2 linked regions of the Constrictibacter sp. MBR-5 genome follow. The protein of the gene in region 1 binds, or shares a complex with, the protein of each later gene. Links are inferred from orthologs where the notes say so. Each region holds a gene or a part of one and is shown in the gene's direction. Other genes may lie near its edges.

Region 1 (16,670 bases):
GCGCTTCGCGCAGACCACGGGTGCGGCGCACCTCGTCCTCGCCGGTGTGGCCACCGCCTTCGTGGTGGGGTCGCTCGGCAATGTGCTGATCGTCGTCGCCGATCCGCGCGCCGTCGCCTCGGTCGTCTTCTGGATGCTCGGCGGCTTCGGCTTCGCCCAGTGGGGCAATCTCGGGATTCCGGCGGCGGCCCTGCTCGGCTGCGGCCTCGTCTTCCTGGCGAACGCCCGCCAGCTCAACGGCCTCGCCATGGGCGACGAGACGGCAACGACGCTGGGCATCCCAGTCGGCGCACTCCGCACGCTGCTCCTGGTGACCAACGCGCTGCTGACCGGTGTGATGGTGGCGGTGTCCGGCATGATCGGCTTCGTCGGCCTGATGATGCCGCATATCGCGCGCCTGATGGTGGGCGGCGACAACCGCCTCGTGCTGCCGGCCGCCGCCATCCTGGGCGCGCTGTTCCTGGTCGTGGCCGATATCGCGGCCCGGACCCTCGCCGCGCCGAACGACATTCCGATCGGCGTCGTGACGGGACTGGTCGGCGGCCTGTGCTTCGTGTGGCTGCTGCGCCGTGCGTCGCGGCCCTAGAGAGGTCGCACGACCAGCGAGCCCTTATTCGGCCGAGGCGAGCTGCTGACCCAGGACGGTCTTCGGCTCGGCCTCCTCCTCGGGCTCCGCGGCGGCCGTAGCGCGCGTCTCGCCCGCGTCCGGTCCCGTTGCGACCATCGTCGCGTACTGGTCCTCGTCGAACACGTCGACGGTCGCGTGCACGGCGGAGCTGAAGGTCTGCGGGCTCATCTCATACCAGCCGACGACGGCGGCCGGGACGGCGACCAGCGCCAGGACTGTGGCGGCGCTGTAGAGAACAAATGTACGGAACACGTTACGGGTCCCCCCTCGGTCACGGATTCGAGAGGAGAACACGGCCCCGTTGCGGACGGTTCCGACGTTTGGGACCGCCGGCGCCGCCTTTTGCCGAAGCGTCAGTGATGGACGAACAGCGGGACCGGGCAGCGCTCCAGCAGGCGCTTGGTGGCGGCGCCGATGAAGACGCGGTGTACCAGCCCGTGGTGGCTGAACGCGCCCATCACCAGCATGCCGGCATTCAGCCCGTCCAATTCGCCGAGCAGGACGTCGGCCGGGTGGGAGCGCGACCGGATGCCGTGCGCCGTCACCTTGATGCCGTGCACCTCGAACAGGCCCGAGGCGCGCCCCGCCAATTCCAGCGCCTTGCCCTCGTCCTCGTGGATGCTGACCACGTGCACGGAACGGCCGACGGCGAGGCCCAGCAGCACGTACATGTGCATGGCGCGCGACGCCTGGATGCTGCCGTCATAGGCGACGACCACCGTATCGCCTGGCGGCCGCTCGCGCGGCACCACGATCACCGGCCGCGGATTGTCGCGCAGCAGCCGCTCGGTCGAGGCGTCGATGTGATGCTCGCGCTCGCCGTAGAAGTTCGTGTCGCGTCCGAGCACGATCAGGTCGTGCCCGCACGCCTCGCGCTCGATCATCACGTGCGGCGCGCCCTCGCAGCCGATCTCCTGGCTGGCGACGCCGGCCGCTTCGCAGGTGGCGTGGAAGCCGTCGAGCCGCTTGCGCATGTCCGCCCGGCCCTTCGCCAGCAGCGTCTCGTCGCGATGCTCCTTGTAGGCGCCAGCACCGATCGGCCGCGCCTGCGGTGCCGTGATGTACGGCACGTCGAGCACGCCCACGCCGGCCAGCACGGCGCCGTGCGTCTTCGCCAGCCGGATCGCCAGATCCTCGGCCGCGCGACTGGAGTCGGTGCCGTCGAGGCCCACGACGATGCTCTTGACCATCAGCCTACCGTCTCCCGGCGTTCGGGCCGAAGCACCTGCCCCGGCCCCGCCTTCATCATCGTATCAGTTCGCGAGATCGGCGAACCGCTTCAGATGATAGTCCACATCGCCGAAGCTGCGATCGATCATCGTCAGCCGCTTGAAATAGTGGCCTGCGGCATATTCGTCGGTCATGCCGATGCCGCCGTGCAGCTGGATCGCCTGCTGGCCGACATAGCGGGCGGACTTGCCGATCTGCACCTTCGCCGCCGACATGGCCTTCTTGCGGTCGGCCTCGCTGTCCTCGCCGACGCGCATCGCCGCCATCATCGCCATGGACTTCGCCTCCTCGTGGGCGATGTACATGTCGACCATGCGGTGCTGCAGCACCTGGAACTTGCCGATCGGCTGGCCGAACTGGACGCGGGTCTTGATGTAGCCCAGCGTCATGTCGTTCAGGGTCTTCATCGCCCCCACCGCCTCGGCGCTCACCGCCGCGATGGCGTAGTCGATCACCTTCTCCAAGATCGGCAGGCCCTTGCCGACTTCGCCGAGCACCGCGTCGGCGCCGACCTTCACCCCTTCCAGATAGACCTCGCCGGCACGCAGGCCGTCGGCCGTCGGATAGCCGCGCACGCGCAGGCCCTGCGTGCCCTTGTCGACGATGAAGAGCGTGATGCCGTCGGCATCGCGCGAGCCGCCCGACGTGCGGGCGACGACGACGATCTTGTCGGCCGACGGCGCGCCGAAGACCACGCCCTTCATGCCGTTCAGCGTCCAGCCGTCCCCGCTCTTCTCGGCCTTGGTCTCGACGTCGGCGAGGTTGTAGCGCGACTGCCGCTCGGCGAAACCGAGGGCCAGCTTCATCGCGCCTTCCGCCACCGCCGGCAGGATCGCGCGCTTCTGCGCATCGCTGCCGCCATAGAGGATCGCGCCGCCGCCGAGGACGACCGTGGCGAGATACGGCTCGGCCACCAGGCCGTTGCCGAAGGCCTCCATGACGATCATCGTCTCGATCGCCGTGCCGCCGAATCCGCCGTATTCCTCGGGGAACGGCATGCCGAGCCAGCCCAGTTCGGCGAACTGCTTCCAGTTGGACTCGCTGTAGCCCTCCTCGGTCGCGACCAGCTTGCGACGCTGCTCGAACGCGTAGTTGTTCTGAACGAAGCGCTCGACGCTGTCTTTGAGCAGACGCTGGTCGTCGGAGTATTCGAAGTCCATTTCGCGCTCTCTCCTCTCAGGGCCTGACCTCTAGGGGCCGAGGCCGGCCTCGACGATGCTGTTCTCGTTGGGCCGGCCACAGCCCTGCCCGCGATCCGTGCGGGAGGCTATGACGGCCGCCTGCGGCTGACAAGCGCCCGACAGGTTCCCGTCCGGTGACGGTCTTCCGGCGCCATGCCAGCCCTCCCGCTCACCGCTCAGAGGCCGAGCACGGCCTTGGCGATGATGTTCTTCTGCACCTCGTGCGAGCCGCCGGCGATCGACATCGCGCGGTGGTCGAAATATTCCGGCGACATCCGGAACAGATAGTCCGGCCCGACCGGCTCCTCGTTCCAGCCGGAGCGAATGGCGCGCGCCTCGAACGGCTGCGCGTAATAGGCCCCCGCCTCCATCAGCAGCTCGCCCGCCCGCTGGATCGCGTCGCCAGTGCGCATCTTCAGCATGGACGCCTCGGGGCCGACCGGCTTGTCCGCCGCACTCTGGGCCAGCGAACGCAGCGAGGTCAGTTCCAACGCCTCCAGCGACTGTTCCAGTTCCGCCATCTTCATGCGGAAGGCGTCGTCGTCGATCAGCCTGGCGCCGTCTGCCCGCTCGACCTTCGCCACCTGCTTCAGCTTGTGCAGCGTCCGCTTGGTGATCGAGATCCAGGAGGCGTTCGACCGCTCGTGGCCGAGCAGGTACTTGGCGATCCGCCAGCCGTCGCCCTCCTCGCCGACGCGGTCCTCGACCGGCACCCGCACGTCCTCGAAGATCTCCTGGTTGAAGACGTGGCGGCCGTCGATGGTGATGATCGGCGTGATCGTGATGCCCGGCGTCTTCAAGTCGACCAGCAGACAGCTGATGCCCTCCTGCTTCTTGCCGGTGCTGGCCGTGCGCGCCAGCAGGAACATCCGGTCGGCGAAGTGGGCGTGGCTGGTCCAGACCTTGGTGCCGTTCACGACGTAGTGGTCTCCGTCGCGCACCGCCTTCAGCTGCAGGGAGGCGAGGTCGGAGCCCGCACCCGGCTCGGAATAGCCCTGCGACCAGATCTCCTCGCTCGTCAGGATCTTCGGCAGGTATTTCCGCTTCTGTTCCTCGGAGCCGTAGGCCAACAGCACGGGGCCGACCATCCGCGTGCCGAAATGGATGGTCCGCGGCGCGCCGCCCAGGAAGAGCTCGTCGTCCAGGATGTACTTCTCGGCCGAGCTCAGCCCCGGCCCGCCGTCCTTCGCCTCCCAGTTCGAGGCGATCCAGCCCTTCTTCGCCAGGATCTGCATCCAGCGCACATACTGCTCGCGGGTCAGCTCGATGCCCTGGTCGACTTTCTCCCAGATGTCGCGCGGCAGGTTGTCGCGCACCCATGCGCGCGCCTCGGCCCGGAAGGCCTCCTCCTGGGGAGTGAAACGAAGGTCCATCGACGCCCTCTGCAATGTCCGGTCTTTAGAGAGGTGTAGCCCGCCCCGCCGGGCCGATCAACGCTGCTCCGGCCGCCCTAAGCGAACAGCGCCACCGCGCGGATCGGGCTCGCTAGTGTCACAAGTGTACTAAGGCCGCTGCCGCCGCTCGGAACGACCTTATTGGCGATGATCGGCATCGTTTCTCCTAGTTTGGCAGCAAAGACAACGTAATTGCGACCATATCAGCGCAGACTTGTAATAACAAAACCAGATCTCCCGGAAGTTCTGGCCGCAAATTGACCAGCTTTGGTTCTGCGACTGACACACGATATTCTGTAGGAGGGGCGAACAGATTCATGCTGGCACAGGATACGCGGGCTCCGGTCGTGGCCATGCGAGAACGAGAGGGGTGAGGCGGCTTCGCTCTCTCGCTCTCGTCGAGATCTTCGACAAATGCGGAAAGATCGGACTGTAGCGCGCGAGAGATCCCCCACCGCCTTGAACATCAACATCCCAGGCAAGCCGCCGGTGATCAGGCCAAAGATCGCCCCGGCAGCTTTACCGAGCATGGTGCGGCCTTCGACATCGAGACCCCGTATGATCCCCAACACGCGCTCCCTCGCAACCGCAGCGCCGCAAACTCAGAGGGTCGCACGCTCGATGCTGAGACAACGTTAATCGGCCCCTCCACTTCGAATGGTCCCCTTTTGTTCTTTTTTCCCGCTTTTGCCCCGGCCCTCGCCGCCCTATCTTGCGCAGTCTCGGCACCGTGCTTCGAAGGCGTTCCCCGCCCATGACCTCCAAGACCGACGGCTCCCGGATCGACGGCCCGAAGATCACGGTGCGTGGCGCCCGTGAGCACAATCTGAAGAACGTCGACGTCGAACTGCCGCGCGACAGGCTGGTCGTCGTCACCGGCATGTCCGGCTCCGGCAAGTCGACGCTCGCCTTCGACACGATCTACGCCGAGGGCCAGCGCCGCTATGTCGAGAGCCTGTCGGCCTATGCGCGCCAGTTCCTGGAGCTGATGCACAAGCCCGACATGGACTCCATCGAGGGCCTGTCGCCGGCGATCTCGATCGAGCAGAAGACGACCTCGCGCAACCCGCGCTCGACGGTCGGCACGGTCACCGAGATCCACGACTATATGCGCCTGCTCTGGGCGCGGGTCGGCGTCCCCTACTCCCCCGCCACCGGCCTGCCGATCGAGAGCCAGACCGTCTCGCAGATGGTCGACCGCGTGCTCGCCATGCCGGAGGGCACGCGCCTCTACCTGCTGGCGCCCATCGCGCGCGGCCGCAAGGGCGAGTTCAAGAAGGAACTGGCCGAGCTGCGCCGCAAGGGCTTCCAGCGCGTCAAGGTCGACGGCGCCATGCACGAGATCGAGGAGGCGCCGAACCTCGACAAGAAGCGCAAGCACGACATCGAGGTGGTGGTCGACCGCATCGTCGTCCGCCCCGACATCGCGACGCGCCTCGCCGCGAGCATCGAGACGGCGCTGGAACTGGCCGACGGCATCCTCTTCGCCGAGAACGCCGACGGCGGCGAGATCACCATCTTCTCGGCCAAGTTCGCCTGCCCGGTCTCCGGCTTCACCATCGAGGAGATCGAGCCGCGCCTCTTCTCCTTCAACAACCCCTACGGCGCCTGCCCGGTCTGCAGCGGCCTTGGCTCACAGAAATATGTCGACGCCCAGCTCGTCGTACCGGACGAGCGCCTGTCGCTGCGCGACGGCGCCGTGGCGCCGTGGAAGAATTCGAGCTCGCAATATTACGACCAGACGCTCGACAGCCTCGCCCGGCACTACCGCGCCAGCATGACCACGCCCTGGCGCGACCTGCCGGAGGAGCTGCGCCAGGCCGTCCTGTTCGGCTCGGGCAAGGACCCGGTCGAGATGACCTACAATGACGGCCTGCGCAGCTACACGGTGAACAAGCCGTTCGAGGGCGTCGTGCCGAACCTGGAGCGGCGCTGGAAGGAGACCGACAGCGCCTGGCTGCGCGAGGAGCTGGAGCGCTACCACAGCGCCGCCCCCTGCGAAGCCTGCGGCGGCCACCGCCTCAAGCCCGAGGCGCTGGCGGTGAAGATCGACGGCCGCCACATCGGCGAGGCGAGCGAACTGTCGGTCGCCGACGCCCAGGTCTGGTTCGCCGCCCTGAACGACCGCCTCACGCCGAAACAGCTCGAGATCGGCACGCGCATCCTGAAGGAGATCAACGAGCGGCTCGGCTTCCTCGTCAATGTCGGGCTCGACTATCTCAGTCTCGCCCGCGCCTCGGGCACGCTGTCCGGCGGCGAGAGCCAGCGCATCCGCCTCGCCTCGCAGATCGGCTCCGGCCTGACCGGCGTGCTCTACGTCCTCGACGAACCGTCGATCGGCCTGCACCAGCGCGACAACGAGCGCCTGCTCGCGACCCTGGAGCGGCTGCGCGGCCTCGGCAACACGGTCATCGTGGTCGAGCACGACGAGGACACGATCCGCGCCGCCGACTGGGTGATCGACATGGGCCCCGGCGCCGGCGTCCACGGCGGACAGGTGGTGGCCGAGGGCACGCCCGCCGACATCATGGCCTCGCCGCAGAGCCTGACCGGCCAGTACCTAACCGGCGTGCGCCGGATCGAGGTGCCGGCCGTGCGGCGCAGGGGCGACGGCCGCGCCATCACGGTGCGCGGCGCGCGCGAGCACAATCTGCAGGGTATCGACGCCACCTTCCCGCTCGGCACGCTCACCTGCGTCACAGGCGTATCCGGCGGCGGCAAGTCGACGCTGGTCATCGAGACGCTCTACAAGGCCGTCGCCAAGCGCCTGCACGGCGCGCGCGAGCATCCCGGCGCCCACGACGGCATCGACGGCCTGGAATATATCGACAAGGTCATCGACATCGACCAGTCGCCGATCGGCCGCACGCCGCGCTCCAACCCCGCCACCTATACCGGCGCCTTCACGCCGATCCGCGACTGGTTTGCCGGCATGCCGGAGGCCAAGGCGCGCGGCTACAAGGCCGGCCGCTTCTCCTTCAACGTGAAGGGCGGCCGCTGCGAGGCGTGCCAGGGCGACGGCGTCATCAAGATCGAGATGCACTTCCTGCCCGACGTCTACGTCGAATGCGACGTCTGCAAGGGCAAGCGCTACAACCGCGAGACGCTCGACATCAAGTTCCGCGGCCGTTCGATCGCCGACGTGCTCGACATGACCGTCGACGAGGGCGTCGAGGCGTTCCAGGCCGTCCCGTCGATCCGCGACCGCCTGACCACCTTGCAGCAGGTCGGCCTCGGCTACGTGAAGATCGGCCAGCAGGCGACCACCCTGTCGGGCGGCGAGGCGCAGCGCGTCAAGCTGTCCAAGGAACTCGCCCGCCGCGCCACCGGCCGCACCCTCTACATCCTCGACGAGCCGACCACCGGTCTGCATTTCGAGGACGTGCGCAAGCTGCTGGAGGTGCTGCACACCCTGGTCGAGCAGGGCAACACGGTGCTGGTCATCGAGCACAGCCTGGAGGTCATCAAGACCGCCGACTGGATCGTCGACCTCGGCCCCGAAGGCGGCTCCCGCGGCGGCCGCATCGTGGCCTCGGGCACGCCCGAGGACGTCGCGGCTGTAGCGGAGAGCCACACGGGGCGGTTCCTGGCGCCGTACCTGCGCACGAAGGGGAAGCGCAAGAGGGCGTCCTGAGGGCGCCTACTTCAGCGCCGCCTCGTAGTCCGCCGGCCTGAACCCGACCAGCAGCCGCCCCTTCAGGTCGAGCACCGGCCGCTTGATCATCGAGGGCTGCGCCAGCATCAGGGCCAGCGCCTTGGTCTCGTTCAGATCCGCCTTGTCCGCCTCCGGCAGCTTGCGGAACGTCGTGCCCGCGCGGTTCAGCAGGGTCTCCCAGCCGACCTGCCCGGCCCACCCCTCCAGCGTCGGTCGGTCGATCCCCGCCGTCTTGTAGTCGTGGAAGGCGTAGGCGACGCCCCGCTGGTCGAGCCAGGCGCGGGCCTTCTTCATCGTGTCGCAGTTCTTGATGCCGTAGACCGTCACCGTCATGTCCGCCCTCCGATCGCCCCCCTGCGTCAATGTCCCGGGCAGCCGCCCGGTTGCCGCCGCAGAGCTTCGCTGCGGACCTTAGACCGCCTCGTCGGTCCCCAGAAGCCGCTCGGGCCGAGATCGCTCAAGCGGCCAGAGCCGCGTCGATCTCCGCCGCGCCGTCCTCCCCTGCGTCAAGCGGATCGCGCGGCAGCAGGCGGTGGCGCAGGACCATGCGGGCGAGGGTCAGGCGGCGGGGGTCGTCGAGCTTCGCCGCCTCCCAGGCCATCGCGGCGGCGGTGGTGACGTTGTAGAGCGCCGTCGCCGCCTGACGCGTCAGAATCTCGCCGCCTTCGGCCACCGCGCGCCGCGCCAGGGCCGACGCGCGCTCCAGTACCGGCGGCAGTTCCGGCATGTTACCCGCCTCGGCCAGCAGGCCGTTCACATGGAGGGTGAGTGCCTCCAGGCTGCCCTCGCGCTTGACCGCGCGCATGACGTCGAGCGCCACGATGTTGCTGGTGCCCTCCCATATCGAGCCGAGGTGGGCATCGCGCAGCAAGCGCGCGTCCGGCCATTCCTCGATGTAGCCGCAGCCGCCGCGCACCTCCATCGCGTCGCCGGTGACGCGGCGCGCATCCCGGCAGGCGCGGAACTTGATCAGCGGCGTCATGATGCGCAGCAGCGCGTAGGCACCCTCCTCGCCGGCGTCCGAGCGGCGCAGCACCTCGGCGGTCTGGAAGGCCATCGTCCGCGCCTGCTCCATCGGCAGGATCATCTTGGCGAGTTGGCGGCGCATCAGCGGCAGTTCGATCAGACGACGGCCGAAGGCGACGCGGTTGTTCGCGACGTGCAGCGCCTCGGTGACGGCGCGGCGCATCAGTCCCGCGGCGCGGACACCGTTCGACAGGCGCGAATTGTTGATCATGTCGGCCATCTGCCGGAAGCCCGCACCGGCCTCGCCGACCATCCAGGCGGTCGCCCCCTCGAGCCGGATCTCGCCCGAGGCCATCGAGCGGGTGCCCAGCTTGTCCTTCAGCCGCACGATCCGATAGGCGTTCGCCGTGCCGTCCGGCAGGGTGCGCGGCAGCAGGAACAGGCTGACGCTCTTCAGGCCCGGTCCCGCGTCGGCGCGGCGCGCCAGCACCATGGCGAGTTCGGCGTCGGCGTTCGAGCAGAACCACTTGTCGCCGGACAGGCGCCACGTCCCGTCGTTCGCCGGATGCGCCTCGACCGCCGTGGCGGCGACGTCGGAGCCCGCACCCTGCTCGGTCATGAACATCGCCCCCTGGTAGAGCGCGTCCATGTCCTGGCTGGTCAGCGCCGGCAGGTAGCGCGCGACGAGATCGGGGCTGCCGAACTTGCGCAGGCTGCGGGTCAGGCTGTCGGTCATGCTCACCGGGCAGCACAGGCCGAACTCGGCCTGCACGAACAGATAGGTGATGGCGTATTTTGCCGCGGGCGGCATCGGTGCGTTCCAGCCCAGCACGCCGCCGCGGTGCGACAGCGCGGCGAGACCGTAGTCGCCGAACGCGATCTTCTCCATGGCGCGATAGGCGGGGTGGTAGTCGACCGCGTTGGCGTCCTCGCCACGGCGGGTGCGCGGGCGCAGCTCCGGGCCGTTGCGGTCGGCGATGCCTGCCAGTTCGTCCAATTCACCGCCGGCCAGTTCGCCCAGCCGGTCGAGATGCGGCTCCAGGTGCGCGCGCAGGCCCGCCGGCATGTAGAGGCCGAGCAGCCGGCCCAGGTTGGGATCTGCCCGCCAGAGGTTGGTGCCGCGGCTGTCCGGAATGTTCTCCGAACCGATCTGCGACAGGGCGACGGCGACGTTCGGGGCTGTATCGGGCATCGGGGGCCTCCTCTTCCTGACAGGCCAGAGATGGCGCCGCGGCGGCCGTGCCGGCAAACGATTTCGCCGGCCGGGGTCTTGAGCTACGCTCAACGCATGACCCATCGCACCCTGCCGCCGCTGCATGCCGTGCGTGCTTTCGAGGCGGCGGCGCGCCATCTCAGCATGACCCGGGCGGCTGCCGAACTGAATGTGACGCCCGGCGCGATCAGCCGCCAGATCCGCGACCTGGAACTGCGGCTGCGCACCGACCTCTTCGTGCGCGGACCGACCGGCCTCGCCCTGACAGGCGCCGGGACCGCGCTCTTCGATGCGGCGAAGGCGGCACTCGACACCCTGGCCACCGGCATCGCCCGCGCCCAGAAGGCGCCGGAACGGCAGGTCGTGAAACTCGGCGCCTATGCGGTGTTCGCCAGCCGCTGGCTGATCCCGCGGCTGCCGCACTTCTATGCACGCCACCCCGACGTCGACGTGGAGATCGTGACCATCGCCGACCCGCTGGAGCTGCCGCCGCACCGCTGCGATGCGGTCGTGACGGTGCATGACGGCCGCGCCATGCCCGGCTTCGATATCGTGCCGCTGGTCGCCATCGAGGCGGTGCCCGTCTGTGCGCCGCGGCTTCTCGGGCCGGAGCCGTTCGACCTCCGCGACCACCGCCTGCTGCACATCCGCCTGCGGCCGGACGACTGGCGCCGGTGGCTGCCGCTCGCCGGCATCGAGGACATCGACCCCGAGAGCGGCCTGTTCTTCGAAAGCATGGCGCTCGCCATGGACGCCGCCGCAGAGGGGCTGGGCGTGGCGCTCGCCATCCGCGCCCTCGCGGAAACGGACCTCGCGCAAGGCCGCCTCGCAATCCCGATCCCTGTCGCGCGGCGCAGTTCGCGCATCTTCGCCCTGATGCACGACAACGCACGCGCCCGCGACCCCGGCATCGCCGCCCTTCATGCCTGGCTGCAGGACGAGACGCGCGCCGATGCACCGGGGGCTTGAGCGGACATCAAGGGGGCCGGCGGAATAGTCGTTCGACAGCCGCGCCGGCTCGGGGCCTATTCCGAAGCGATGACAAGGCGGGCCGGACGCCCGCGCTCCGTAGGAAGGACCGCCCGTATGACCCCCGACGACGAAGCCCGTCTCGTCCGCCTCCTCGCCGACCTGCGCCGCGACCGCCGCCAGCAGAGCGGCCTGGATCCGGCGCTGGTACCGCCCGACGAGGCCGCCGCCTATCGCATCGCCGCCGAGGTCGCGGCCGAACTCGGCTGGGCGGTCGGCGGCTGGAAGATCGCGGCGATTAAGCCGGAGATGCAGCAGGCGCTGCGCACGAACGCGCCGATCTACGGCCGGGTCTTCCGCCAGTTCGTGACCGAGTCACCCGCTACCCTGCCCGGCCCGCAACTGCTCCGGCCGATCACCGAATGCGAGTATATGGTGCGGCTCGCCGCCGACCTGCCGCCGCGCGCCACGCCCTACAGCGAGGACGAAATCGCGGACGCCGTCGCCTCGGTCCATCCCGGTATCGAGGCGGCCGAGTGCCGATTCGCCCACGACGACCGCTTCCCGCCCCTGCCGGCGATCCTCGCCGACGCCAGCGGCTCCGGCACGCTCATCCTCGGTCCGGCGATCCCGGACTGGCGGAACGCGGACATCCCGGGCCAGCCGATCGTGCTGACGGTGGACGGCCGCGAGCGCCGCCGCGGCACCGCCGCCGAGGCGCTCGACCATCCGCTGGCACCGCTGACATGGCTCGCCAACGAACTGTCGCGCACCGGGATCGGCTTGGCAGCCGACGAGGTCGTCAGCACGGGCACCTGCACCGGCATGATCCTCGCCCGGCCCGGCGAAACCCACACCGCCGACTACGGCGCCTTCGGCACGGTCACCGTCTCGTATTCCGCCTGAAGCCGGAGTAGACGGGCGGCATCACAGAAACGGACGCGCCCGATGACCTACGAATTCATCCGCTACGAGATCCTCGACAAGGTCGCCGAGATCACCCTCGACCGCCCGCCGGTGAACGCGATCACCATTCAGCTCGTCGAGGAACTGCTCGACGCCGTCGCCAAGGCGGGCAAGGACGATGCGGTGCGTGCCGTCATCATCCGCAGCGCGCACAGGGTCTTCTGCGCCGGACTGGACCTCGACATCGTCCGCGGCAAGAGCGGCGTCGAGGTGAAGGGCTTCGTCGAGCGGCTCTATTTCGCTCTCAACGACATCCAGTACCGCCTCGGCAAGCCCAGCATCTCGGTGGTCGACGGACCGGCGCGCGCCGGCGGCATGACCATCGCGATCTCCTGCGACATGTTGATCGCCGGCGACAAGTCGACCTTCGGCTACCCGGAGATCGACGTCGGCCTGATTCCGGCGATCCACTTCGTCCAGCTCCCCCGCCTGGTCGGCAAGCATCAGGCGTTCGGCCCACTCTTCCTCGGCGAGCCTTTCGACGCCCAGACCGCCTTCCGCATGGGCCTGGTCAGCGAACTGGTCCCCGCGGGCACCGCCCTGGAACGCGCCCGCGCCATCGCGCAGAAGTTCGCCGCGAAGTCGCCGATCGTCATGAAGCTCGGCCGCGACGCCTATGCCCGCGCCTGCGACGCCGACTTCCGCCGCTCGGTGGAGAACGTCGCCGAGACCTTCGCCCTGATCGCCGAGACCGAGGACTGCCAGGAAGCCCTCACCGCGTTCGTCCAAAAGCGCGCGCCGAAGTTCAAGGGAAAGTAGGCTCGACCGCCGGCGGAGGGATGGTCTGACAGGGCCTTCTCCGGTATCCCTGTGGCGGCGCCTTGAGCGGCCGACCGACCCTGGTACAGAGAGCCGAGAGACGAGTGCAGGCGAGTACATCAGCAGGCGATGAAGCGGATGGAACGGCCAGGATCGCCAACTTGGCCGCCTCCATCCGCAGCGGCGACCGCCGGGCGCTGGCGCGGGCGATCACGCTGATCGAGTCGACCCGCCCCGACCATCGCGCCGATGCCGAGGCGCTGCTGGAGGCATTGCTGCCCTATACGGGCAATTCCGTGCGGCTCGGCATCAGCGGCGTGCCCGGCGTCGGCAAGTCGACCTTCATCGAGGCGTTCGGCCTGCACCTGATCGACCGCGGGCACCGCATGGCAATCCTGGCGGTCGACCCGTCGTCCAAGCGCAGCGGCGGGTCCATCCTCGGCGACAAGACGCGCATGGCGGAACTGTCGCGCCGCTCGGAGGCCTATATCCGCCCCTCCCCCGCCGGCACGACGCTCGGCGGCGTCGCACGGCGCACGCGCGAGGCGATGCACGTCTGCGAGGCCGCCGGCTTCGACGTGATCGTCGTGGAGACCGTCGGCGTCGGCCAGTCGGAGACTGCGGTCGCCGACATGGTCGACATGTTCGTGCTGCTGCTGCTGCCGGGCGGCGGTGACGAGTTGCAGGGCATCAAGCGTGGCATCGTCGAACTGGCCGACCTCGTCGTCGTCAACAAGGCCGACGGCGACCTCGCCGCGCAGGCGAGCCGCACGGCGTCGGACTATGCGCATGCGGTGCGGCTGCTGCGGCCGGCCTCCGCCGAATGGCAGGTCGAGGTGCTGCGCTGCTCCGCCCTCGAGGGCAAGGGCATCCCGGAGATCTGGGACGCGGTCGGCCGGTACCGCGACAAGCTCGGCGCCGTCGGCGAGATCGCCAAACGGCGCGGCGAACAGGCGCGTGCGTGGATGTGGGGAGAGATCGGCGAAACCCTGCTCGCGGCGCTCAAGCGGCATCCCGGCGTCCGCTCCCAGATCGCCGACCTGGAGCGAGACGTGATCGCCGGGCGGATTCCGCCGGCGAAGGCCGCGCGGCGGATGATCGAGACGTTCCTATCCGGCCCGAACTGACTCTCCACCGCCTGAGTCTCCGTCGACGGGGCTCTGCGGACTTGACCTTTCAGCCCTCGCCCCGTACATAGCGCCTTCCTTGCGGGGACCCACCCGCGAACAGTTCAATTTTCCGAGGACGTCCCATGGCCCGGCGCTGCCAGATCACCGGCAAGGGCGCGTTGGTTGGCAACAATGTCAGCCACGCCAACAACAAGACGAAGCGGCGCTTCCTGCCCAACCTGCAGGAGACCTCGCTGATGAGCGACGTGCTGGGCACGGCGGTCCGCCTGCGACTGACGGTCAACGGCCTGCGCACGATCGAGAAGAACGGCGGCCTCGACGCGTGGCTGTCGAAGACCCCGGCGGGCAAGATGACCCCCGACATCCGCCGGCTGAAGCGCCGCGTGGCGCGCTGCGCCGAAACGCGGCAGGCCGCAGCCGGCTGACGCCGACGCGCCCTGGTGACGGGGCGCTCGTGACTTTCGATCGCATGGGAGTGCGCCGTATCGCTGCGGCGCGCTTTTTTGCGTTCGACGAACCCCGTCGCGGGTAGAGTGCAGCCGGGGGGAACATGCCGGCGAACCAGGAAGACTTGGTGCGCATCGCGCGCGCCGCACTCGCAGACATCGAGGGCCGCCCGCCGCTGAGTCTGGCGCCGGCCGGCCGTATGCGGCTGCGACTCCCCGTCCCCACCGCCGTCGCCGCCGCGTTCCTTCACCGTGACCTTCGGCGTCAGTTCGGGCATCTCCTGAATCTGAATCGGCGCGCGCAGGCTATCGGCGAGGCCGACGCCAAGGATCGCGCCGACAGGGTCGAGGCACTGCTGAAGTCGGTTCCGGAGCATCCCACGCGGGTGCTCGTGGCGGCGGCAGCAGCGGTAATCTTCGTGTTGACCGCCTTCTTCTTCGACCTGAAGGAGATCGGCCTGCTGCTGAAGGTCACGGTCGCGACCCTTACGCTAGACTATACCGATGCGTACGATGCCGCGCTGAACCTGGAGGCCGGCGGCCTGTGGTGGCGCTTCCCGCTCTTTCTCACCCTCACTTATGCGGCGGCGCATGTCCTGCTGCTGCTCGGGTTCTCGCTGAAGCGGCAACTGCTGGAGCAGGCCGCCGAAGCGATGGCGGACGTCGAGCGACGTGCCGACGTCACGCGCTTCGACCGGTTGGCTGCCGCCCTTCAGCGCGAAGCGGACGGCGCACCACTGCCGCCCGCCGCGTTCGATCAGCTGTCGATGGCCGTCCTCTATCTCGGGGCCGCCGCCAGCATGGGCGGCGTCGTCTTCTATATCGGCTGGATAACGGACCTCGCGGTGCTCCAGGCGGCGGCCGCGGTGAATCTCGTCATCGGCCTGGGCGTCGCCGCGATCGCTCTCGCGAAGTACCGGGGTGCGCGGGCATCCGTCCTCGCCCGCGCCCGGGATCACAGTCGCCGGTAGATCTTCTCGGGGATATAGAAGCGGCGCTTGTTCAGCACGATGCCCGCCAGGTTGGCGCCGCGCGCCATGATCATGTCCCGCAGGTCCGCCACCACCGGCGTCCGCGACGACTCGGCCTCAACGACCAGCACCACAAGATCCGCGAGGTTCGACACGACCAGCCCGTCGACCGAACGGCTGGCGGCCGGCGTGTCGACCACGGTGAAGCTGATCCGATCGCGTAGATTGTCCCAGAAGGCGGGCTGGTTGCCGACCTGGGCCGTCTGGCCGTCACGCAGGGATTCGTGCCGGAACCGGCTGACCAGCAGGCGCGATGCGCCGGCGCGATGGAAACTCATCAGGGGACCGCGCGCCGCATTCGGCAGTTCGGTCACCACATGCTCGCCCGACAGGCGCCACAGCGGCGTGGAGTCGACCCCGATGTCGAGCGAATCGCCGAGGGCGAGGTTGCGGTCGCGCGCCGCCGCCTGCTGAAACCAGTCGTACTGCGACGGCCCGGTCGTGTTCAGGTCGAGCAGCGTCACATACTGCTGCGCCTGCAGCGTCGCCGCACGGGCGAAAGCCCGGGCGATGGTCGACGTGCCTTCGCCGGGCTGCGCCGAGATGAACTGCACGACCCGTCCGGCGCCCTCGGTCAGGGGTGGGTTCAGGACGGCGAAGAGCCGCTGCATCTCGCCCAGAAGGGCGAGTTCGTCGGCATCCCGCGGTCCCGAGGAGGACGGCACAGCCGCCGGTGCGTACTCCGGCGTACGCAGAAAGGACAAGGCGGACTTGCGCATCAGCCGACGCTCCGTCGCCGCGGCGACACAGGTGAACCTTCGTCCGCCGGCGGCGGCGCCGCGGCACCATTCGCACCGGCCAATCCCTCCTTGAACCCGACCGTACCGAGCACGGGCAGGCCGAGCGCCCGCTCCGCGGCTTCCGGCGTGCCGATCGTGGTGCGGCTGAAGTCGCGGACGAAGCCGGCGGCGAGCGCCGTCGCCGCGCCGCCGATCATGCCGAGCAGGATGATCAGCGGCTGGCGGTTCTTCCCCTTCGTCGGCGGGGTCGCACGCTCGATGATCCGCACGTTCGCCGCCTGGCGCTGGTCCATGTCCTCGAGGATCCTCGCTTCCTCCGACCGGCCCGCATACGCCTCGTACTGCTGCTTGAGGATGTCGCG
Region 2 (13,400 bases), on another replicon or contig:
CGACTTGTCCTGGACGATCGCGCCGTCCTCCCAGGCGTCCCAATGGCCGAGCACGATCTCCATGAACTCGTCGGCCATGTCGTAGCGCAGGTCGTGCTCGACATGGCGATCGAAGCCCATGTTCATCGCCTCGCCGTCGTTGAACGAGGTGACGACGTTCCACGCGGCGCGCCCGTCGGTCATCAGGTCCAGCGTCTGGAACCGCCGGGCGAGATCGAACGGGTTGAAGTATGTCGTCGAGCAGGTGGCGCCGAGACCGAGCCGCTCCGTCGCCATCCCCATCACTGTCAGCACGGTGAGCGGGTCCATCTTCACGCAACGGATGCCGTGCTGGACCGTATGGGCGTGATCGGCGCCATACATGTCCGGCATGGCCAGCCGGTCGTCGAAGAAGCCGAGATCGAACTTCCCCTCCTCCAGGATCTGCGCGATCCGGCGGTAATAGTGCTTGGACATCGAATCGTTGCGCGATTCCGGATGCCGCCAGGAACTGGCGAGCTGCGTGCAGTTCTGGGCCTGCAGAAAGCCCACCAGCGCCATCTGCCGCATGCCGTCTCCTCCCGGGTGCCGGGCTGTCCTGGACGTGCCGCCAGGAGCGCCGGTTCGCGTTGTGCCGTGTCTTGGACCGAGCGTCAGCCGGCGTATCTCCGCCATGCGCCGTTCTCGGGCCGGTCCAGCCCCAGATGCTCGCGCAGCGTCGACCCGGTGTATTCCTTGCGGAACAGGCCCCGGCGCTGCAGTTCCGGCACGACGAACTTCACGAACTCCTCGTAGGTGCCCGGCACATGGGTCGCCGAGATCACGAAGCCGTCGCAGGCGCCTTCGACGAACCATTGCTCCATGCGGTCGGCGATCTCCTTCGGGCCGCCGATGAAGGGGTCGCGGGCGTGACCGCGACGCGTGACCTCCATGAAGTCGCGAACCGTCGGGTTCTTCCTGCCGGTCACGCGGACCACGACGTCGATGTGCCCCTGGCCACCGCTCAGTTCCGCCAGTTCCGCGTCGGTGAAGGGATCGTCCAGACCCTTCTTCGACAGGTCGTAGTTCATCACTTCGGCCAGCAGCGACAGCGCGTCCGTCTCGTTCACCAGACTGTCGGCCAGCGCCCATTTGTCCTCCGCCTCGCTCTTGGTCTCGGCGGCGACGGTCCAGACGAGGTTGGTCAGCTTGACCTTCGACGGATCGCGGCCCTTCTGCGCGATCGCCTCCTTCAGCGCGGCATAGCTCTTCTTGCCGGATTCGAGGTCGTGATAGGCGGTGAAGACCAGTTCCGCCCAGCGCGCGGCGAAGCGCGTGCCGCGGCCGCTGGCGCCGGCCTGAATGACGACAGGATGACCCTGCGCCGAGCGCGGCACGGTGAACGGCCCGCGCGACTTGAAGAACTTGCCCTTGTAGTCCAGCCGGTGGACCTTCTCCGGATGGGCGAACAGGCCGGTCGTCTTGTCCTGGACGATCGCGCCGTCCTCCCAGGCGTCCCAGTGGCCGAGCACGATCTCCAGGAACTCGTCGGCCATGTCGTAGCGCAGGTCGTGCGCCACGTGGCGGTCGTGCCCCATGTTCATCGCCTCGCCGTCGTTGAACGAGGTGACGACGTTCCAGGCGGCGCGCCCGTCGGTCATCAGGTCCAGCGTCTGGAACCGGCGGGCGAGGTCGAACGGGTTGAAGTATGTCGTCGAGCAGGTGGCACCGAGGCCCAGCCGCTCCGTCGCCATGCCCATCACCGTCAGCACGGTCAGCGGGTCCATTTTCACGCAGCGGATGCCGTGCTGGACCGTATGCGCATGGTCGCCGCCATACATGTCCGGCATGGCCAGCCGGTCGTCGAAGAAGCCCAGGTCGAACTTGCCCTCTTCCAGGACCTGCGCGATTCGCTGGTAGTAGCCCTTCGACATGGAATCGTTGCGCGATTCCGGATGCCGCCACGAACTGGCGAGCTGCGTGCAGTTCTGGGCCTGCAGAAAGCCCACCAGCGCCATTTGCCGCATACGTTCCTCCTCGGTACCGGCCGCCCGTGCCCCGAACCACTGCCGCCGGGTCGGGACGTGCCGACATCTTTCGATGATGTTCGTCCTCTGGTTCCCGGTATGCAACCGGCACCCAAAGAGATCACCGGGAAGCTGGGTGGTGGTGACATGCGTGCTAACGCGTCGCCGACGGCGCCGTGTCGCGAGCTGCCCGACCGCGTGCCTCGACGGGAGGATTGTCGGCCCAGCCCCATCTTGCAATGCTTCGCAGCGAAGGCAGACTGAGCGCCACCAGCGCCAGCAGAGGACATCGGTCATGACCAGCCGCTACGACGAGACACACCGCCGTTCGCTCCAGGATCCCGAAGGGTTCTGGGCGGAGGCTGCGGATGATGTCGTGTGGTATCGGAAGTGGGATACCGTGCTGGATCGCTCCAATGCACCGTTCTACCGCTGGTTCGTCGGCGGCGAGACGAACACCTGCATGAACGCCTTGGACCGGCACGTCGACGAGGGCCGGGGCGAGCAGCTCGCGCTGATCTACGACAGCCCCGTGACGGACAGCCAGCGCAAGTTCACCTTCCGGGAACTACGCGACGAGGTGGCGCTGTTCGCGGGCGTGCTGGCCGACCTGGGCGTCGGCAAGGGTGACCGGGTCATCGTCTACATGCCGATGATCCCCGAGGCCGCTATCGCGATGCTGGCCTGCGCGCGCATCGGTGCGGTGCATTCCGTCGTTTTCGGCGGCTTCGCGCCGCACGAACTGGCGACGCGCATAGACGACGCGACGCCCAAGGTCATCGTCTCCGCCTCCTGCGGCATCGAGGTGCAGCGGGTCATTCCCTACAAGCCGCTGCTCGACGCCGCGATCGAGCGGTCGAAGCACAAACCCGACCATTGCGTCGTGAAGCGCCGCCCGCAGCACGACTGCGACCTGACCGCGGGCCGCGACGTCGACTGGGACGCCGCGATGGCGAAGGCCAGCCCGCGCGACTGCGTGCCCGTAAAGGCGACGGACCCCTGCTACATCCTCTATACCTCCGGCACCACCGGCCAGCCGAAGGGCGTCGTTCGCGACACCGGTGGCCACATCGTCGCGCTCAAATGGAGCATGCACGGCGTGTACGACATGAAGCCCGGCGACGTGTACTGGGCCGCCTCGGACGTCGGCTGGGTGGTCGGCCATTCCTACATCGTCTATGCACCGCTGTTCCACGGCTGCACCTCGATCCTGTTCGAGGGCAAGCCGGTCGGCACGCCGGACGCGGGCGTCTACTGGCGGGTCATCGCCGAGCACGGCGTGAACGCACTCTTCACGGCTCCCACGGCCTTCCGCGCCATCAAGGGTGCCGATCCGGAGGGCAAGCTGATCGGGCAGTACGACCTGTCGAAGTTCCGCACTCTTTTTCTGGCAGGCGAGCGGTCGGATACCGATACGGTGAAATGGGCGGAACGCGTCCTGGACAGGCCCGTGATCGATCATTACTGGCAGACTGAATCCGGCTGGCCGATGCTGGGGAATTGCGTAGGCCTGGGCGCGCTTCCGGTGAAGCACGGGTCGCCGACCAAGCCGGTGCCCGGCTACGACATCCAGGTCCTGGATCCGGAGACCCACGAGATCCTGCCGGACGGGCAGATCGGCGCCATCTGCATCCGCCTGCCGCTGCCGCCGTCCTGCCTGCCGACGCTGTGGAACGCGGACCAGCGCTTCATCGACTCCTACCTCGCCGAGTTCCCCGGCTGGTACAAGACGGCCGACGCCGGCATGCGTGACGAAGACGGCTATTTCTACGTGCTGGCGCGGACCGACGACATCATCAACGTCGCCGGTCATCGGCTCTCCACCGGAGGCATGGAGGAGATCCTGTCGCAGCACAAGGACGTGGCCGAATGCGCCGTAGTCGGCGTTCACGACGACCTGAAGGGCCAGGTGCCGGTGGGCTTCATCGTGCTCAAGAGCGGCGTGAACCGCCCCGGCGACGAGGTGGTGAAGGACGTCGTGCAGATGGTGCGCGACGAGATCGGAGCCGTCGCCTCGTTCCGCAAGGCGACCGTCGTCCCGCGCCTGCCCAAGACGCGCAGCGGGAAGATCCTGCGGGGCACGATCTCCAAGATCGCCGACGGCGAGGCCTGGAAGATGCCGGCGACCATCGACGATCCCGCAATCCTGGACGAGATCGAGACGGCGTTGAAGAGCCTCGGCTACGCGACCGGAAAGCCGGCCGAGAAGTAGGCTATGCCCGCCGGCGCTGCGGCGGGCGGTTCTGGCTGCGGTGGCGCTTGAGGTAGCGCCACCCCATCAGAACGAAGGGTAGGTAACGCATCAGTCTGAACATCGGCACGGTCTCCTGCGGGGGCGGGTAGTCGGGCTTTGCCAGAGAACCCCGGAACGCCCGAGCGGGTTCCGCACGCGCCTCAGCCGACGTCCGTGTTGCCGGTCTGCGCAACGAGCCGTACGACCGCCGCCGCGAGTGCCGATTTCAACACCGCGCCGGCAAGAAAGGGCAGCACGCCGGCTGCGAGCGCGCGATCGGGGCCGATCAACCAGGCTAGCCATGTCGCCCCCAGGCCGAGGCAGACGGCGTGTCCGAGGAGCACGGCAGCAGTCGCCGGGAGAAACCCGGACATCCAGCCACGCGCTGCGAGCCAGCCGACCAATGCCGCCGCCACCGGGAACGCGAACAGGTAGCCGGCGGTCGGTCCCGCAAAACGCGCGACGCCGCCCGCGCCCCCGGCCAGAAGCGGTAGTCCGAGTGCAGCGCAAGCGAGCCATGCGGCGACGGTCAGAGCCCCCAGGCGCCAGCCATAGAGCGCGCCGACCAACAGGACTGCGAAGGTTTGCATCGTCATCGGCACGGGCAACATCGGCACCTCGATCCATGACGCGAGGGCCAGGAGAGGGATGCCGGCGGCAACTGCGAACGCCTGGACGATCCCGGACCGCGTCTCAAGATCCAGCAGCCCGCAGCTGCGGGAAGAGGTGGTATTGTTCATTAAGGTATCCGGTCGAGACGATAGAGGCGGACCAGGGTTAGCCGGGTTGGCGCTCCATGCGCAAGCCGAGGACGCCGCATTGCCGGGGATTGTCCGGACCGGCCGGATGGACGAGCCGGCGCAGGAATCGCTATATACTCCGCGCAAGGTAGCAGGAGGTCGTACCATGGCGGATTTCCCGAAGCGCACGCTCGATGACTGGCAGGCGCTCGCCACAAAGGATCTGAAGGGCGGCTCGCCCGACGGGCTGGCGTGGCACACGCCGGAAGGTATCGTGGTGAAGCCGCTCTACACGGCCGCCGACCTCCAGGACCTGGAACATCTCGACACGATGCCGGGCTTCGCGCCGTTCGTGCGCGGGCCGCGCGCAACGATGTACGCCAACCGGCCGTGGACCATCCGCCAGTATGCCGGCTTCTCCACCGCGGAGGAGTCGAACAAGTTCTACAAGGAGGCGCTGGCCGCCGGGCAGAAGGGCCTCTCGGTCGCCTTCGACCTCGCGACGCACCGCGGCTACGACAGCGACCATCCGCGCGTCGTCGGCGACGTCGGCAAGGCGGGCGTGGCGATCGACAGCGTCGAGGACATGAAGATCCTGTTCGACGGCATCCCGCTCGAGGAGATGTCGGTTTCGATGACGATGAACGGCGCCGTCCTCCCGGTGCTGGCCGCCTTCATCGTGGCGGGCGAGGAGCAGGGCGTTCCGACCGAGAAGCTGTCGGGGACCATCCAGAACGACATCCTCAAGGAGTTCATGGTCCGCAACACCTACATCTATCCGCCGACGCCCTCGATGCGCGCGGTCGCCGACATCATCGAGTTCACCGCGCAGAAGATGCCGCGCTTCAACTCGATCTCGATCTCCGGCTATCACATGCAGGAGGCCGGCTCGACGCTGGTGCAGGAGCTGGCCTTCACCCTGGCGGACGGGCTCGAATATGTCCGCGCCGCCCAGGCCAAGGGCCTGCACGTCGACCAGTTCGCGCCGCGACTGTCGTTCTTCTTCTGCATCGGCATGAACTTCTTCATGGAGGTCGCGAAGCTGCGCGCCGCCCGCTACCTCTGGGCGACGCTGATGAAGAAGCACTTCGACCCGCAGCGAGCCGACAGCTTGGCGCTGCGCACCCATTGCCAGACGTCGGGCGTCAGCCTTGCCGAGCAGGATCCGCACAACAACGTCATCCGCACGACGATCGAAGCGATGGCCGCCGTCCTGGGCGGCACGCAGTCGCTGCACACCAACGCACTCGACGAGGCGCTGGCCCTGCCGTCGCGCTTCTCGTCGCGGATCGCGCGCAACACGCAGCTGATCATCGCCGAGGAGACGGGCATCCCGAACGTCATCGACCCGCTCGGCGGCAGCTACTATGTCGAGCATCTGACGGCCAGTCTCGCCGCCGAGGCGATGAAGCTGATCGACGAGGTCGAAGCGCTGGGCGGCATGACCAAGGCCGTCGAGGCCGGCATGCCGAAGATGAAAATCGAGGAGGCCGCCGCCCGTCGGCAGGCGCGCGTCGACCGCGGCGAGGAGACCATCGTCGGCGTCAACAAGTACCGCCCGACCAACCCCGAGTCGGTCGACATCCTGGACATCGACAACACCGCGGTGCGCGACTCCCAGATCGCCCGCCTGAAGAAGATCCGCGCCGGGCGCGACGAGGCGAAGACGCAGGCGGCGTTGGACGCCATCACTAAGGGAGCCGCCACCGGCGAAGGCAACATGCTGGCACTGGCTGTCGAGGCGACGCGGGCGCGCGCGACCCTCGGCGAGATATCCGATGCCATGGAAAAGTCCTGGGGCCGCTACCAGGCGACGATCCGGTCCATCTCTGGCGTCTACGGCGCGGGCTGGGACGGTGACGAGGGCTACAGCCGCATCCGCGCCGACGTCGATGCCTTCGCAGAGGGCGAAGGCCGGCGGCCGCGCATGCTGGTAACCAAGATGGGCCAGGACGGCCACGATCGCGGCGCGAAGGTCATCGCCACCGCCTTCGCCGATATCGGTTTCGATGTCGACGTCGGGCCGCTGTTCCAAACACCCGAGGAAGCGGCGCGCATGGCCGTCGAGAACGACGTCCACATCGTCGGCGTCTCGTCCCAGGCGGCCGGCCACAAGACGCTCGTGCCGCAGCTGATCGACGAGCTTCGTCGTCAGGGTGCCGGCGACGTCCTGGTCGTCTGCGGCGGCGTCATTCCGCCGGGCGACTACGAGTTCCTGAAGGCCAAGGGCGTGGCTGCGATTTACGGCCCGGGCACCAACATCCCGGAAGCGGCCAGCGAGATCCTCGCGATGCTCAAGCAGCGCGACTTGGCGGCCTGATCCGCCTACGCTCGCATCAGCGGGAGATCGTCAGCGCCGCGTGCTTTTCGATCTGGATCGTCGTGAACGCGGCGATCCAGGGCACCAGCAGGCGGTAGCTGTAGGCAACGGTCACCGCAACGCTGGCGCCGGGGCTGTTGTCCGGGGAATAGCTGGTCCTGACGTCGAGACTGGCGGCCGGCACGAAGCCGGGCGCGTGCCTGTGGACGATCGTTGCGATGTCCTCCGCCCTGGCGGGCTTGGGGCTGGCTGCGCCGCGGACAGCGGCGGCGCGCGCCCCTTCCCGTGCCGCGTTCGCGATCGACTCGCTGAGATAGAAGAACCTCCCCAGTTCGAAGAAGCCGAGCACGATCAGCAGCATCGGCAAGGACAGCAGCGCGAATTCCACCACCGCGTTGCCCCGACGGTCACGTATCGCTGTCCGAGCCACCCGCCAACGGGTCATTGCACCTGGACCTCCGCATCGCGATAGAGCGGCACGGGATTCTCGATCATCGGATAGGGCATCATCGTCGCGAACTGCTTCGATATGCTGACCTTCACCATCATCACCGGCTTCGCGCCGTTTTCGCAGCTCAATGAGCACAGTACGGCGCTGCCGTTCGCGCAGAGACACTTCTGTTCGGCCACGATCTCCAGCTCTTCCGCGCCCTTTCCCGCATCCGCGCGCGCGGCCCGCACCATTCCCTCTTCATCCGCGGCGTGCGCAGTGCTCTGCATGCCGAAGTGGGCCCCTGCCAATGCGGCATTGGCGATGCGACCGTCCTCGCTCATGAGGCGGACGAAATCCACCATCGCGATCATGGTGAAGACGAGTATCGGCACCATCAGCGCGAACTCGACGGCGACGCCACCTTTCCGGCACGCCCGGAAGCCGAGGCAGGTGCGCAGCATGGTGGTCGTCATTCCACAAGGACGACGCCGGCGCCGATCTTGCCGGCGACCGGCACCGCGCTTGCCGCATAGTTATTGTTGAGGATCAGCTCGGACTGGCCATCCATTTTGAGGCGGCCGACGATGTAGGTTGTGAAGGGAGGGATATTCGAGCTCGTGCTGTGCCCCTGATATGTCACGTAGTGCTTCGGAAGGTAGACCGCCCCCTCATAGCTGATGTCGCTGTGGGCGACGAACTTGTGCTCCAGGCCGGCCTTCGGGTTGCGGTCGTGGGCGAACACGAATCCGGCCATCGGGCCATCTACGGGGGCAACAAAGTCGATGACACTCTTCGCCTCGATCTCGATCTTGCTGTCGCCGATCAATAGAAAGGCGACGCCCTTGCCGGTGAGGATCGAATCCCCCTGCACCTTCAGGCCGCCGTTCTTGAGGAAGTAGATTCCGGGCAGGAAGGTGACCGTCGCCTTGTCGATCTGAATCTGCTTGCAGTAGACACCGGGCTTCAGTGTCGTCGTGGTCTCAGAGATCGAATTCGGGCTGAACTCGCACGGCCCCGGGTCGGGCGGCACCCAGGCGGCGAGCGGATCGGCCAGAGGCGTGCAGCCGATCTCGACGGGTACGCTGGTGCTGCCCCCGCTATAGTTGCCGGTGACGCAGATCTGTGCCGCTTCGACTGTGGCGCCGCCGGCGATTTTCATGGCCTCGCTGCTGGTGGAGTTCACCTGGATGCGGCAGGTGGGAGCGACGATCTTTGCCTTGTCGATGTCAAGCGCCTGCGAATTGCTCGGTTCCAGGATCGTCAGGCAGGGTGGCGGCGTGTTCGGTACCGCAGCAGCGGCACTCGCGGACAGCGTCGGAGCCGTAGCCCCGAGAATCCTTGCGAAATACATGTGCGCTTGGGAGCGGATGACTGCGCGGACGCTGTTGTCCTCCCGCACCTCGATATCGACGCTGGCGCCGTTGGCGGACGTGAAGCCCATGCGAGCTGCGGCGGCGGTGCCTGCGGCCGCCACTTCGTCTATGGAACCGCCGCGATCAAGCTCATGCGCACCGGCACGTGCCGCTGAGTCCACCGCAGTCTGCAGGCGCCGCTTTGTGGAATACCAGACGCTGGTATCTACCGCGAGAGCGACGAAGCCGAAGAGGCCGACAAGCATCATCGACATCAGCATCGCCATCGCGCCCCGGTCGTCACGACAGAAGGCGGCGGTAGTTCGCTTCGCGCGGTAACAAATTACCACAACCATTTGGTTCTGAACCGACCTTGGCTTGCACTCTCTTGAAAACTGGGCCGCGGAGGTAAAGAAGGCCTGAAAGGATCCGATAAACGACGGCTTAAGCCGGCCTCGACACTGTCGGCGACAGCGACTTGTCCGCGAGCACAGCGACGGTTACGGTGCGCGCCACCTGAAATGCACGGACAAAGAGGACGGTATGTTGAAGGATTCGGCCGCGCGCGCGGCCACTCTCGCCGGCACGGTCGCCGCCGGCGTTCTGACGGCGGGAGCGGTCTGGGCCGCGGGACTTCCGAACCCGCTCGTGGCCACGGCCTACGACGTCGGCTCCAACGGTTACAGCCAAGCGGTCGCGATCGGCGCGGCGTTCAAGAACGAGCGCGGTATCACGCTTCGCCTGCTGCCGGGCAAGAACGACGTGTCACGCCAAGCGCCGCTGCGCGAAGGCAAGGTGCACTTCTCCTTTTCGGGCATCGGCGGGTACTATAGCCAGGAGGGCGCCTTCGTCTTCGGCCGGCGCGACTGGGGCCCGCAGGCGATCCGCATCCTGCTCCTGAACCATGCCGACACAGGCACGGTGCTGATCACGGCGAAGGACGCCGGCATCAAGACTCCAGCCGACCTGAAGGGCAAGCGCGTGGCTTGGGTGGCGGGTGCCCCGGCTCTCAACATGAGCGTGCTGGCCCACCTCCGCTTCGGCAACCTGACGTGGGACGACGTCAAGCGCGTCGACTTCGGCGGCTATGCGGCGTCGCAGGACGGCCTCGTCGACAATCAGGTGGATGCGGCCTACGTCAACACTTCCGCCGGCGGCACTTTCAAGCTCGATGCTTCGCCGCGCGGGCTGCACTATCCGCCGCTTCCGCACGACGACGCGGAGGCATGGAAGCGGCTGCAAGAGGTTCTGCCCTACTACTCCAAGATGACCATCACCAAGGGCGTGCAGGTCAGCCCGGAGCACCCGCTGGAGGCGGGCGGCGGCCCTTATCCTCTCCTGATCGCTTACGAAGCGCAGGACGCCGACGCGGTCTACGAGATGACGAAGACCATGTTCGACCTGTATCCGACCTACAAGGACGGCTCTCCGGGGGCGGAAGGCTGGGCGCTCGATCGACAGAAGTTCGTCTGGTCGGCGCCCTATCACGAGGGCGCGGTCCGGTACTACAAGGAGAAGGGCGTCTGGACGCCCGAGGCTCAAAAGAACAACGAGGACATGGTCGCCCGCCAGGAACTGCTGCAGGCCACTTGGAAAGAGCAGCTAGCGGCCGATACTAAGGACGAGGAGGCCTTCGAGAAGGCCTGGATGAAGCGCCGCGCCGACGCGCTGCAGAAGGCCGGCCTCGTGACCCCGTTCGAAACCTGGTGACCGACCATGCCGATCCTGCTGCTGATCCTGCTGATCATCCTCGTCGCCCAGTTCGGTTTCTGGGATACGCTATCGGCGGTTCTGGGCGGGATCGGCATCGTCATCCTGCTGGTCGTCACCGTCGGCGCCGTCCTGGCGCTGGCAGGGGCGCTGTTGATGCGCCGCCTGCGGGGGCGGTGACACTCCGGTGAGATCCACGTGACGTTGCGCGAAGGGCCGCGCCTGACCACCTAACGGGTCGCGGCCCCGTCACGCCACCTCATCGGTCCCATGCAGCCACCGCCGAACCTCGACCCCAGCCTGCGCAACGACGCGGGCGACGATTTGATCCAGCCCTTCCAGATCGACCGCGTCGGCCTGCGCGGCCGGCTAGTGCGCCTGGGCCCCAGCGTCGATGCCGTGCTGCGCCGGCACGACTACCCGGACGCCGTCGCCGGCCTGCTCGGTGAGGCGATGGCATTGGCCGCGTGCCTTGCCGCCGCCTTGAAGTACGAGGGGATTTTCACGCTGCAGGCGCGCGGCGAAGGCGCCGTGCGTTTTCTGGTCGCGGACGTGACCAGTGCAGGGCACCTTCGCGGCTATGCGGCCTTCGACCAGGACAAGGTGGACGGGATCCTGTCGGAGGAGCCAGAGCCGACGGCCGCCCGGTTGTTCGGCGGCGGCCACCTCGCATTCACTGTCGACCAGGGCCGCGACACGCAACTCTACCAGGGCATCGTGCCGCTGGAGGGGGCGAGCCTCGCGGACAGCATCCATCACTACTTCCAGCAGTCGGAGCAGATCACCACCGCGATCAAGGTGTCCTGCGGCTCCATCGACGGCACATGGCGTGCCGCTGCACTGATGCTGCAGCGCCTGCCGGAGGAGGACACCGGCGACAGCCTTTCCGCCAATGAGGCGCGGGACATCTCAGAGGACGGCTGGCGCCGTGCGGTGATCCTGCTGGGCAGTGCTACGCGCGGCGAAATGCTCGACCCTGCCCTTGATGCGAACACGCTGCTCTATCGCCTCTTCCACGAGGACGGCGTGCGGGTCTTCACGCCGCGGCACGTCGAGGAGCGCTGCCGCTGCGGCACGCGCGAACGCATTGCCGGCATTCTCGGCTCGCTGCCGTCCGGCGACGTCACCGACCTGAAGCTCGACGACGGATCGGTCACCGTGACGTGCGAGTTCTGCCGACGGGAGGAGCGGTTCGACGAGGCGGAACTGAAGAAGATCGCCGGCGGCTGAAGCTCGCTCACGCCCGCCAGAAGGAGGGCATGAAAAGGATGAGCACGGTGAACAGCTCCAGCCTGCCGAGGAGCATTCCGAAGCTCAGCACCCACTTCGCCGCGTCGGGCAGTGTCGCGAAGTTGCCTGCCGGACCGATGACGTTGCCCAGGCCAGGCCCGACGTTCGAGATGGCTGTCGCCGCACCGGAAGTGGCCGTGAGAAAGTCCAGGCCCATCAGCCCGAGCGCCAGGGCCAGCGCCGCGTAGCACACGAGATACAGCACCAGGAACGCGATCACCGAAACGACGACCGATTCGGGTATCGGCCGCCGGTTGTAGGTCGCCAGCAGAACGCCGTGCGGCTGTATCAGTCGCGCCACCTGGGCGCGCGCTGTCGCGAACAGGATCTGGAAGCGAAAGACCTTGATGCCGCAGGTCGTCGAGCCGGCGCAGCCGCCGATGAACATCAGGAAGAAGAAGCCGGCATTGGCGAAGGGGCCCCAGGCACTGTAGTCGGCCGTCGCGTAGCCTGTCCCGGTCATCACGGAGACCGCGTTGAACACGACGAAGCGCAGCGCGAGCAGAGGATCCACGCCGTTGACCAGTGTATGCGCCACGCTCATCGCAAGGATGGCGACGGCCAGGATGGTGAACAGGCCGCGCACCTGCTCGTCCTGCCATAGGAGCCAGGCTCGCCCTCGCAGCGCCTGGACGTAGAGCACGTAGGGAACGGCACTCGCAAGCATCCCCGCCGATATGACCCAGTCGAGCGACGGGTTGGCGAAGTGACCGATCGACATGTCGACCGTGGAGAAGCCGCCGGTGGCGATCGTGGTCATCGCGTGCGCCACGGCATCGAACACGGTGAGCCCTGTGAGCCAGATGAACAACGTCCACAACGCCGTCATGCCGAGATAGACGGAGATGATGCCGAGCGCGATCTGGGCGACGCGTGGTGAGATCTTGTCCGACTGGTCGGTGGACTCCGTCCGGAAGAGTTGCATGCCGCCGACCTGCAACAGCGGCAGCAGTGCGACGGCCGTGACGATGATACCGATCCCGCCGAGCCACTGGAGCAGCGATCGCCACAGAAGGATGCCGGGCGCGGCGTAGTCCAGCCCGACGATCACGGTGGAGCCGGTCGTCGTGATACCCGACATCGCCTCGAACACCGCATCGGTAAAGGACAGCTCGAGATCGCTGAAGCGGAAAGGCAGCGCGGCGAACAGCGATACGACCACCCAACTCAGCGACGTCAGGACGAAGGCCTGCCGCAGGCCGAGCCGCAGCGGACCGTGCCAGTTGGTCAGGACCAGCAGGACGCCGACGAAGATCGTCACCCCCGACGAGATGGTGAAGACCCGCCAGTCCTCGTGCCCGGCGATGTAGTCGACCAGGGCCGGCACGAGCATGGCG

The links.
Region 2: the proteins of meaB (region 1) and scpA are in contact, whole or in part, in a crystal structure (PDB 8DPB), measured with the Methylorubrum extorquens proteins. The link is inferred for Constrictibacter sp. MBR-5 from one-to-one orthologs. Residues at the interface, in SOR26638.1 of Methylorubrum extorquens: Arg20, Ala21, Ala24, Arg25, Thr28, Ser32, Arg33, Arg34, His37, Thr98, Gly99, Gly100, Ser101, Ile102, Leu103, Lys106, Thr107, Ala110, Ala113, Ile114, Asp115, Arg116, Ala118, Phe119, Ile120, Arg121, Pro122, Pro124; in SOR27001.1 of Methylorubrum extorquens: Glu577, Glu578, Asn579, Asp580, Gly581, Arg582, Arg583, Arg585, His596, Ala604, Ser605, Ala608, Asp609, Gly611, Phe612, Asp613, Val614, Asp615, Ile616, Gly617, Pro618, Leu619, Glu625, Arg628, Gln629, Val631, Glu632, Asn633, Asp634, Glu661.

What each region holds. Positions count from the first base shown.
Region 1 is NZ_JBEPTK010000001.1:580,508-597,177, forward strand. The notes cover bases 12,237-15,100. They hold meaB (methylmalonyl Co-A mutase-associated GTPase MeaB), read left to right. Parts: upstream 12,237-13,113; coding sequence 13,114-14,088; downstream 14,089-15,100. Other genes in these bases: ABIE65_RS02780 (enoyl-CoA hydratase/isomerase family protein), read left to right, coding at 12,237-12,961; rpmB (50S ribosomal protein L28), read left to right, coding at 14,214-14,516; ABIE65_RS02795 (hypothetical protein), read left to right, coding at 14,642-15,100. In the rest of the region: ABIE65_RS02730 (FecCD family ABC transporter permease), read left to right, coding at 1-586; ABIE65_RS02735 (hypothetical protein), read right to left, coding at 611-880; ABIE65_RS02740 (universal stress protein), read right to left, coding at 982-1,818; ABIE65_RS02745 (acyl-CoA dehydrogenase family protein), read right to left, coding at 1,882-3,018; ABIE65_RS02750 (acyl-CoA dehydrogenase family protein), read right to left, coding at 3,216-4,412; excinuclease ABC subunit UvrA, read left to right, coding at 5,188-8,067; ABIE65_RS02760 (ArsC family reductase), read right to left, coding at 8,074-8,421; ABIE65_RS02765 (acyl-CoA dehydrogenase family protein), read right to left, coding at 8,546-10,246; ABIE65_RS02770 (LysR substrate-binding domain-containing protein), read left to right, coding at 10,343-11,236; ABIE65_RS02775 (2-keto-4-pentenoate hydratase), read left to right, coding at 11,354-12,142; more of ABIE65_RS02780, read left to right, coding at 12,185-12,236; more of ABIE65_RS02795, read left to right, coding at 15,101-15,508; ABIE65_RS02800 (P-loop NTPase family protein), read right to left, coding at 15,493-16,287; ABIE65_RS02805 (GumC family protein), read right to left, coding at 16,287-16,670. UniProt on the Escherichia coli protein: Binds and hydrolyzes GTP. Likely functions as a G-protein chaperone that assists AdoCbl cofactor delivery to the methylmalonyl-CoA mutase (MCM) ScpA and reactivation of the enzyme during catalysis.
Region 2 is NZ_JBEPTK010000015.1:22,962-36,361, reverse strand. Bases 4,785-7,701 are described here. They hold scpA (methylmalonyl-CoA mutase), read left to right. Parts: upstream 4,785-5,124; coding sequence 5,125-7,278; downstream 7,279-7,701. Other genes in these bases: ABIE65_RS22855 (TadE/TadG family type IV pilus assembly protein), read right to left, coding at 7,295-7,669; ABIE65_RS22865 (biotin transporter BioY), read right to left, coding at 4,785-4,958. Also shown: ABIE65_RS22880 (LLM class flavin-dependent oxidoreductase), read right to left, coding at 1-549; ABIE65_RS22875 (LLM class flavin-dependent oxidoreductase), read right to left, coding at 633-1,985; ABIE65_RS22870 (propionyl-CoA synthetase), read left to right, coding at 2,281-4,197; more of ABIE65_RS22865, read right to left, coding at 4,380-4,784; ABIE65_RS22850 (TadE/TadG family type IV pilus assembly protein), read right to left, coding at 7,720-8,172; ABIE65_RS22845 (TadE/TadG family type IV pilus assembly protein), read right to left, coding at 8,181-9,350; ABIE65_RS22840 (TAXI family TRAP transporter solute-binding subunit), read left to right, coding at 9,607-10,773; ABIE65_RS22835 (hypothetical protein), read left to right, coding at 10,780-10,953; Hsp33 family molecular chaperone HslO, read left to right, coding at 11,044-12,003; ABIE65_RS22825 (TrkH family potassium uptake protein), read right to left, coding at 12,011-13,400. UniProt on the Escherichia coli protein: Catalyzes the interconversion of succinyl-CoA and methylmalonyl-CoA. Could be part of a pathway that converts succinate to propionate.